3 regions of the Kluyvera huaxiensis genome follow, and region 3 is predicted to be linked to each of the others. Evidence: predicted binding sites of a transcription regulator. Region 3 holds the regulator's gene; each other region holds the start of a gene.
What was found. Region 3 encodes Fur, which represses iron uptake genes when iron is present. Its sites were predicted from a motif close to ATAATAATGAGAACNACTATCAA; they were not measured.

Region 1 (3,262 bases), on a different contig from region 3:
CGTCGTATAAAATTCAGCAATATTGCCCAGTTGCACCAGCGCGGTTTCCCCACGCTTAAGCCCCTGACGCTGCAATGCGGCGGCAAGGTTATCGACAGACTGGTTTAACTGGCGGTAGCTAATCTGGCGTTCGCCATCAATCACCGCAATCGCGTCGCTGTCCGCATGGCGGGTCAGCATTTCGGTCAACGGCAGATCCTGCCAGTAGCCTTTTTCGCGATAGCGCGCCGCGAGCGCGTCCGGCCAGCGGGTAAATTCCACGGTCATAATAGAAGTCGGCTCCTAGTGCAGGCCAAATACGTTTAGCATGGTAGAAAGTTTGACGCCGGTTTCGCGCCATTCAGACTCCGGCGATGAAGCAGGGACAATGCCCGCTCCGGCAAACAGGCGCACGCCGTTATCCTTCACCCGCGCGCAGCGGATAGTGACCACCCACTCGCCGTTGCCTTCGCTGTCGCACCAACCCACGATGCCACCGAACAGGTCGCGTTCGAACGGCTCCAGTTCAGCAATCACCTGTTTGGCCACCTGATGCGGAAAACCGCTCAGCGCTGGCGTTGGGTGCAGAAGACAGGCCAGCGACAGCGCGTTTTCTTCAGCTTTGGCCTGGCCTTCTATTGGCGTAGCGAGGTGCCACAGGGTTGGCGTGTTGACCAACTGCGGGGTTTGCGGCAGCGAGAGTTGCAGGCTGCGCGGTGCCAGAGTCTGTTTCATCGACTGGGTCACCAATTCGTGTTCGTGGCGATCTTTTTCCGACGCCAGCAGACGATTTCCCGCTTCACGATCCAACACGTCATCCGGCTGGCGACGAGCGGAACCCGCCAAAGGCAACGAACTGTAATGGTCGCCCTCTTTACGCAGCAGCAGCTCCGGGCTGGCGCCCAACAGCACGCCGCCGTCGGGCAACGGAACGTGGAAGTTAAAGCTCGCCGGGTTCTGCGCCACCAGGCGCTCCAGCAACGCACCGCTGTCTAGATTCTGATCGGCGGTAATATCAATCAGACGCGAGAGCACCACTTTATCGACCTGCGGCGTCGCCGTCAGCGCAGCCGCTTGCGCGACCATATCGAGGAATATCGGGTGCTCGGGGATCTCCTGACGCGCGGTCACGGTCATCGGCTCGCGTGAAACGCTGTAGCGCGACGACTTCTGTTTCGCTGTCCGCGAAAACGTCTCGCAGCGCTCAGGAATAAACAGTGCGGAAGGCTGGCGGGTATCGAATGGGATCGCACCTACCATCACCGGGTTTTCAATCCCGGCAGATTTTGCCGCAGCAAATGCCGACGCTAACCCTTGCTGGAAGGCACTGTCGGACGCGTCGCCCCCTTCCGCCGGGCAGGTAAAACGAGTGAAGCAGCCAGACGTAGTAAAACTGCGAAACGGCGACATAAAGAAAAAGCTGTCGGCCTGGATCGGGGCCTGATGCTGCTGTTGTTGCGTTTCCGCGGCCAGTGACGTTTCCATATCATTCTCCAAAAACGATAAAGATATTACGAATAATTATCATTTATATTTTGGCTCCGTAACCTAAAAGTAAACGCCTCGTATGTCAACAGGACGAAGCAGCATCTTGTGCTTAATAGCATCGTCGTATGCCCGATGTTGTTCTTCAGCATCGTGGGCAGAACGCTTGCATCGGGACGGGACAATAGTTGAAAATGAGAAGCATTAACCAACCATAACCAGGACTTGTCCGTGAACTTCACCGCCCTGTGGCGTACCGCCGCACTCATCGCAGGCTTTAGCGTTTTGGGATTAACCTCAGCACAGGCCGCCGATTGGCCGCGACAGATTACCGACAGCCACGGCGTCCATACGCTGGAGCACAAACCGACCCGCATCGTCTCGACCAGCGTAACCCTCACCGGATCGCTGCTGGCCATTGACGCACCGGTTGTCGCCAGCGGTGCGACCACGCCAAATAACCGCGTCGCCGATGGCCAGGGTTTCCTGCGCCAATGGGGCGATGTGGCTAAAGCGCGCAAGCTGACCCGCTTGTATATCGGTGAGCCAAGTGCCGAAGCCGTCGCCGCGCAAATGCCGGATCTCATTTTGATTAGCGCTACCGGCGGCGACTCGGCGCTGGCGCTGTACGACCAGCTCTCCACCATCGCCCCGACGCTTATCGTCAACTACGACGATAAAAGCTGGCAGGCGCTGCTAACCCAGCTCGGGCAGATGACCGGCCAGGAGAAACAGGCTGCCGATCGTATTGCCGCCTTCGACAAACAGCTCGCGACGGTGAAACAGCAGATTAAACTGCCGCCGCAGCCGGTGAGCGCGCTGGTCTATACTGCCGCCGCCCACAGCGCAAACCTGTGGACCAGCGAATCCGCTCAGGGTCAGTTCCTTAAGCAGCTCGGCTTCACCCAGGCCGCGCTACCGGCTGGCCTGCATGCCAGCCAGAGTCAGGGCAAGCGCCACGACATCATTCAACTTGGCGGTGAAAATCTGGCGACCGGCCTGAACGGTGAAAGCCTGTTCCTGTTTGCTGGCGATCAAAAGGACGTTGACGCGATCTATGCCAACCCGCTGCTGGCCCATCTGCCGGCGGTGAAAAATAAGCACGTTTACGCGCTGGGCACCGAAACGTTCCGTCTGGATTACTACAGCGCCACCCGAGTGCTGGAACGCCTGTCGGCACTGTTTGGCTAACCGATTATCCGGCCTGCGCGACGCTGTAGGCCGGACAAATCCATCGTAATCAGGCTTCTGTCGACGCCGGTATTTCGCGTCTAAACCGGCGAAGCTCACCCAGCACCAACAGCAAAATCCCACCGACAATTGCTAATCCCCAACCGCTGACGCTGGCGGAAGCCACCGGGGTCAGAATCGCCCCCAGCCCGCCCAGCAGCGCCGCACCAATGGCATCGCCGGTGACGTTCTGCGCCGTCCACAGACCGTTAATACGTCCCAGCATCGCTTCGGGCGTCTGGGTCTGAATCAGGGTGTATTGCAGCAGAGAACTGATGGCGCTCAGCCAACCGAACAGCGCCAGACACACCATTGCCAGCGTCCAATGCGGCATCACGGCAAACAGGCCAATAGCAACAAAAGCCCCGACGGTTGCCAGCAGCATAATCCAGCCTGGACGCTCATTTTGCGCCAGCCGCCCGCTGGTCAGTGCGCCAAAGGCTGCCCCTAGCGGAATTGCCGCATACAGCAGGCCAATCTGCGATGCCGATATCTGCCAGCCCTGTGCCAGCGCCGGATAAAGCACGCGTACGGCGCTGGCCATGGTGACCAGCGCGCCCAGCAGCGC
Region 2 (3,262 bases), on a different contig from region 3:
CATATCGCCTCTCTTTTGTTAACCATTTCACAACATGTATGAAAAGTTACTGCACGCAGCGGCGGCATTCTGTATGAGATAGCTACACAACACTGGATTTTTGTGTACAGCAAAATAAAGTGTGATGAGATTCAAAATCCAGAATAATAACCAGGACATGAGCATGTCAGAGCAATCCCTCGTCCCCGTGCTGGAGCAGCTATTGCAACAGCAAGGAGACCTTGTCGTGCGTTTTCCACAAACCGCCCAGCCTGCGCCAGAGCTGGCAATGAGCCTGTCGTTTCCCCGTCTGGAAATTGTGCTGGAAGGTGAGTTAGCCGATGGTTGCCTTACCGCCCCACTCGGCCCGCTTCAGGCGCTATATATTCCCGGCGGCCGATGGAATGCTCCGCAGTGGCAGGGGCCAGCCACGACGCTAAGCATTTTATTCAGCAAGCAGAAGCTGGGGTTCAGCCTGCAGCGCTATGACGGCCAGAAATTTGTCGAGATCCGCAAGCAGCACGTCGCGCGCTTAGGTCCCCGCGTGGGGTCATATCTTTTGCTGGCGCTCAATGAGCTGGCGATTCGCCCGGTAATACCGACGGCACAGATTGTCCTGAGCGGACTGCTCAGCCACTGCATCGATCAGCTCACTCACCAGGCCGACACGGTGAGTAAAAGCAAAGAGCTATTTCTGGCGATTCAAGAGTATATCGACGAGCACGCCGCCGAAGCGCTCAGTCGGGAGACGGTGGCGAAGAAATTCCACATCACCCCGAACTATCTGTCGCACCTGTTTCAGAAATCCAGCACCGTGGGATTCAACGAATATCTGACCGCCGTACGCCTGGAGCTGGCGAAGAAATTACTGCGCGGGTATGAGATGAAGATTAAAGAGATTGCCCATCACTGCGGCTTTGAGGACAGCAACTACTTCTGCCGGATTTTCCGTAAGCACACGGCGCGGTCGCCGTCGGAGTACCGACGTCATTGCCGCACCATGTGAGGACTATTTTTTTGGCCGATATTTTTCCGGCAGTTCAGGGACCGGACGTCGGTCGTCAATCAGATGGCGAATGGTGAGAATCGGGTGACGCCAGAGCATTCGCGGCCCAGACCAGCGCATAATCTGCTTCATCTCTTCACGCTTCGCCGACTGGTAGCAGTGCACCGGACACTGTTTGCAGGCTGGTTTGTCTTCACCAAAGACACATTTATCCAGGCGTTTATCGGCGTAGTCGTTAAGCATTTGATAGTGCGCGGCATCGTTTTGCGCATCCGGACAGCGACGCTGATACAGCGCAATCATGCTGCGGATTGTCAGTTTTTCACGGTCGATGCGTTTGCCTGCCATAGCCTGTTCCTCACCAATAAAGATGCATTAATAATACACTTTTACTGATGTTTTCGCAGCCGCTTTATCCGGCGCTCTTATCCACATGCCCTAATGGTTTTTCCGGGAAGCAGATATCACGTACCCGACGCTTTAGCTCGGCGGCGTCGGGAAAACCGTCGTCACGCTTGCGATCCCAAATCAGCTCATCGCCAACGGTTATGGTGAAAATCCCCCCGGTGCCCGGTATCAAGGTTACCGACGCAATATCGGTACTGAAGGTGTGCAGCAGCTCCTGCGCCATCCAGCTGGCGCGCAGCATCCAGTTACATTGGGAACAGTAGGTGAGCGTAATTGCGGCTTTCTGCGTCATATCGTTCTCGCAAAGGATGAAAAGCATTAGTGTAAACAAATTGTTTCATATGCCGAGATTAATTTGCAAACTTTGTTGCAAATGATAATACCTATCATTACTATTCGCATAATCAAAAACGGAAGCCGTCGAATCGCTTAAGGAAAAGCGGATTTCTGGAAGTAACGAGTGAGCCAATACTAATAACGATGAAGGCATGGCAACTATGTACAAATCCATTCAATCAGAGGCGTGGTGCAAGAAAAGCCTACTGGTAACCTCTTTGCTCGCAGCGATTTATCAAACTTCCGCGGGCGCGGCTGACACACAAGACAAAACTGCCGCCGTTGACAGCGCAGAACAGATGACCGTCACAGCACCGGCACCGGTACTGAAACCGGGCAGCCAGCACGCCGTCAGCGCGCAGGAACTACAGGACAAGGGAGCCAACGATTTTGGTTCTATCATGCGTTATGAACCGCTGATCGGTGCTACCGGCGCCAGCGGCGGATCCGGAAATGGCAAAAGCGGCTTTGACCGCGGTGGCTACACTGGCTATAACATCCGCGGTCTGGAAAGTAACCGCGTCGGCATCGACGTTGACGGCATTGCCCAACCGAACGCCACTGGACGTAGCTACGTCAGCCGCGCCGGGCTGAACTCCTTCGGCATTGGCCGCGACTACATCGACCCGTACATGTACGGCAGCATCGATATTCAGTCCGGGGCGACCGATACCGAAACCGCCAACACCTCTATCGGCGGTAATGTCTCCTTCCAGCCTAAATCGGCTGATGACTATCTGCATCCGGGTAAAACCACCGCCTTTAGCTATCGCAGCGGCTATGACTCTGCCGATCGCAGCTGGCATAACGGCCTGACGGCTGCGGGTGGCGATGAAACGCTGCGCGGTATTTTTGTCTACAGCCGTCGTGACGGCCAGGAAACGACCACCAACAGCGCCAACATTGATGCTTACCCAGCCAACTGGCACTCCGATGCGTTTATGACTTCCGGCATTTGGCAGCCAAACGATCAACACAAACTGACCAGTACCCTCGACTACTACCATAAAACCAACCATACGCACTACGATGTCTGGGACAACGCCGGCGACAGCACCATCGGTAACGCACAGCAGACCAGCCAGACGCGCCGTTGGGGACTAAGCCTGAAGGACGACTGGACGCCGATGAACGACTTCATCGACAGCATGTCGACCAAGGTTTACTACCAGCATACCGAAGCGCACGACCGTACCTACATGCCGGACAGTACCAGCGGCAAGATGGAAACGGTATATTCCAATTACGATACCGACACCTGGGGCATGCAAACCGCGCTGGCCAAAAGCGTGGGCCGCCACGATCTGAGCGCCGGTTTTAATGCTAGTACCACCAAGACCCAGCGTCCGTTTAGCCAGTCGCCGATCCCAAGCGTTTACAGCGAAATCATGCAGCCTGAAGCGGATAGCCGCGACTACACGATAGCCGGCTTCCTGCAAGATCAGATCAACTTCGATCTCGACGGACACAACTTTGCGGTGATCCCTGGCGTTCGCGTTGTCCATCAGTCAACTAAGCCGGAGAATCTCTCTA
Region 3 (3,262 bases):
GACCGTAAAGATGTTACCGATCACGATAAATATAAAACCAACCTTTCTCACTCCACCTGGAACGCCAATCTCGACTTCCAGTCTGGCTATGCCGCCGATATGTTCGGTCTTGATATCGCTGCATTTACCGCGATTGAAATGAACGAAAGCAGCGAAAGTGGTCACCCGAACGAAATCGCGTTCTCTTCAAAAAACAAAGGTTATAGCGAAGATTACAGCGGTGATAAGTCTGGTATCAGCCTGTATAAAGCGGCAGCTAAATTCAAGCTTGGGCCAACCTGGGCACGTGCCGGTTACATTCAGCCAACCGGTCAAACTCTGCTGGCACCACACTGGAGCTTTATGCCTGGTACTTACCAGGGCGCTGAAGCCGGGGCGAACTTCGACTACGGCGACAACGGTGCACTGAGCTTCTCCTACATGTGGACCAATGAGTACAAGGCACCTTGGCATCTGGAAATGGATAACTTCTATCAGAACGATAAGAAGACCAAGGTCGACTACCTGCACTCCATCGGCGCTAAATACGATTTCAAAAATGACCTGGTGCTGGAAGCGGCATTTGGTCAGGCAGAAGGCTATGTTGATCAGTACTTCGCCAAAGGTAGCTACAAATTCGATATCCCTGGCGGCCCTCTGACCACCAGCTATCAGTTCTACGGTACCCGTGACAAAGTGAGCGATCACGGTGTGAACGATATTTACGACGGCACCGCGTGGCTGCAAGCGTTAACCTTCGGCTACAAGCTGAAAGAGGTCTTCGACTTCCGCCTGGAAGGGACCTGGGTTAAAGCTGAAGGTCAGCAGGGCTTCTTCCTGCAGCGTATGACGCCAACCTACGCTTCCTCCAACGGTCGTCTGGATATCTGGTGGGATAACCGCTCTGACTTCAACGCCAACGGCGAAAAAGCGGTGTTCTTCGGTTCGATGTATGACCTGAAAAACTGGGATCTCCCGGGCTGGGCAGTGGGCGCGTCTTACGTCTACGCATGGGATGCTAAGCCATCGACCTGGCAGATGAACCCAGATGCTTACTACGACAAAAACAACAAAATCAAAGAGTCTGCTTACAGCCTCGATGTGGCTTACACCGTACAGGATGGCCGCGCGAAAGGGACTCTGTTCAAACTGCACTTCACCCAGTATGACAACCACTCCGACATTCCAAGCTGGGGCGGTGGTTACGGCAACATCTTCCAGGACGAGCGTGACGTGAAATTCATGGTTATCGCACCGTTCACTATTTTCTGATGCATGACGCGGCAGGGGGAAACCTCTGCCGCCGCTAAGAGGTTCATCGCATGAAAAAATTGATTATTGTTGCCTTAATGGCTGTCGGCCTTACCGCTTGTGCGCAGTCACCTGCGCCGAAAGAAGACACCAAACTGAAAGATGCCTATAGCGCCTGTATCAATACGGCGGAAGGTAATCCGGATAAAATCCAGGCCTGCCAGAGCGTATTGAACGTGCTGAAACAAGATAAGAAGCACGAGCAGTTCGCGAACCAGGAAAGCGTACGCGTGCTGGATTATCAGCAGTGTATTCTGGCGAGAAAAACGGGTAACGACCAGGCCGTGGCCAGCAAGTGCGATAAGATTTGGCAGGAAATTCGCAGCAACAATACGCCACAAAAATAATGTCGTGTTAAGAACTGAAAACCGCTGCTTGCAGCGGTTTTTTTATGTCGATACCAGACCGATAGGCAAAAAAAAACCAGCACACAATGGCTGGTTTTTTGACGAGCGGCGGTCGTTATTTTTCGATGCCGTCGTGAGCGTGTTCATCTTCGCGGCAGTCGCCTTCAGCGCAGTGACCGTAAAGATACAGGCTATGGTTGGTTAAGCGAATCCCGTACTTGGTCGCGATTTCACGCTGGCGCGCTTCAATCGAATCATCGCTGAACTCGATAACTTTGCCGCAGTCGAGGCAGATCAGGTGATCGTGGTGATGCTGCTGAGTCAGTTCGAATACGGATTTGCCGCCTTCAAAATTATGGCGAGTCACAATGCCAGCGTCATCAAACTGGTTCAGTACGCGGTAAACCGTGGCTAAACCGATCTCTTCACCCATGTCGATCAGGCGTTTGTATAAGTCTTCCGCGCTGACATGGTGGTTATGAGGTTCCTGAAGAACTTCCAGAATCTTTAACCGTGGAAGTGTGACTTTCAGGCCAGCCTTCTTTAATGCGGTATTATTGTCAGTCATGCGGAATCTGTCCTGTTGCTAAACGATTAACTTCCATCAGCGAAAGTTTCACAGAGAATGCACCCGAATTAATGCGTCTCATTATAGAATGGCCCTATCAAAATGAAAACAGCAAGGCCCGGGTAAGCTAAGCTTTCAAAAACGAGGCTTCACCGACAAACTGAGCGATGAACCTGCGCTAAATCAGAAGATATTGTACAGGTATGCGATAAAAAGTTAAAAATTTGTAGCTATTATTTTAATTGCTTTTACCTATTAATGAGGTGCAATTTGATAATTACACCTCATTATTGCGATTAGGCGTTTTTGATTTCGTCCAGGTGCAGTTCTTCAGCCACCTGCTTAACCCATTTCTCAACGCGCTCCGCGGTCAGTTCTGGCTGACGGTCTTCGTCAATCGCCAGACCCACGAAGTGATCGTCATCGGCAAGTCCCTTAGACGCTTCAAAATGGTAGCCTGCGGTTGGCCAGTGACCCACGATGGTTGCGCCACGTGGTTCAATAATATCGCGAATGGTGCCCAGGGCATCACAGAAATATTCCGCGTAATCTTCCTGGTCGCCACAGCCGAACAGCGCAACCAGTTTACCGTTGAAATCTACTTCTTCCAGCGTTGGGAAGAAATCATCCCAATCGCACTGTGCTTCACCGTAGTACCAGGTTGGGATACCCAGCAGCAGGATATCGAACGCAGCCAGATCTTCTTTGCTGCTCTTGGCGATGTCATGCACGTCAGCGACATCTTTACCAAGCTGTTTTTGAATCATTTTTGCGATATTTTCGGTGTTTCCGGTATCGCTACCGAAGAAGATGCCAACGATTGCCATGAGTAAAATAACCTCTTGAAACTTAATGATATGGTGGTGGCTTATTGCCCACAGATAAGGGCAATCATAGCAGAACAGCGCAGTGTGCGGAAACAGCAATCGTGCCGGACTGCACACTCTGCTACATGAAAGCGTGTTTTGGGGGGATTTTTCAGACTTTCCCCTGTCCGTGCAGCAGCGCAAGCTGGTTCATCAACATCTCTTCGATGAGTTCGCTGCGGCTCATATCA

Region 1: the regulator Fur is predicted to act here: its motif matches at 1,491-1,513, upstream of fepB (Fe2+-enterobactin ABC transporter substrate-binding protein).
Region 2: the regulator Fur is predicted to act here: its motif matches at 1,767-1,789, upstream of ABOC97_RS10295 (TonB-dependent receptor domain-containing protein).

The regions. Positions count from the first base shown of each region.
Region 1 is NZ_JBEFLV010000014.1:10,153-13,414, forward strand. Features, by position in the region: gene entE ((2,3-dihydroxybenzoyl)adenylate synthase EntE) at 1-267, opposite strand, end outside; gene entC (isochorismate synthase EntC) at 283-1,464, opposite strand; gene fepB (Fe2+-enterobactin ABC transporter substrate-binding protein) at 1,696-2,655, shown strand; gene entS (enterobactin transporter EntS) at 2,705-3,262, opposite strand, start outside.
Region 2 is NZ_JBEFLV010000008.1:50,601-53,862, forward strand. Features, by position in the region: gene ABOC97_RS10275 (phytanoyl-CoA dioxygenase family protein) at 1-3, opposite strand, end outside; gene ABOC97_RS10280 (helix-turn-helix transcriptional regulator) at 164-985, shown strand; gene ABOC97_RS10285 (nitrous oxide-stimulated promoter family protein) at 989-1,333, opposite strand; gene ABOC97_RS10290 (Rdx family protein) at 1,398-1,685, opposite strand; gene ABOC97_RS10295 (TonB-dependent receptor domain-containing protein) at 1,891-3,262, shown strand, end outside.
Region 3 is NZ_JBEFLV010000003.1:46,414-49,675, forward strand. Features, by position in the region: gene chiP (chitoporin ChiP) at 1-1,251, shown strand, start outside; gene ABOC97_RS04190 (ChiQ/YbfN family lipoprotein) at 1,302-1,637, shown strand; gene fur (ferric iron uptake transcriptional regulator) at 1,753-2,205, opposite strand; gene fldA (flavodoxin FldA) at 2,502-3,032, opposite strand; gene ybfE (LexA regulated protein) at 3,184-3,262, opposite strand, start outside.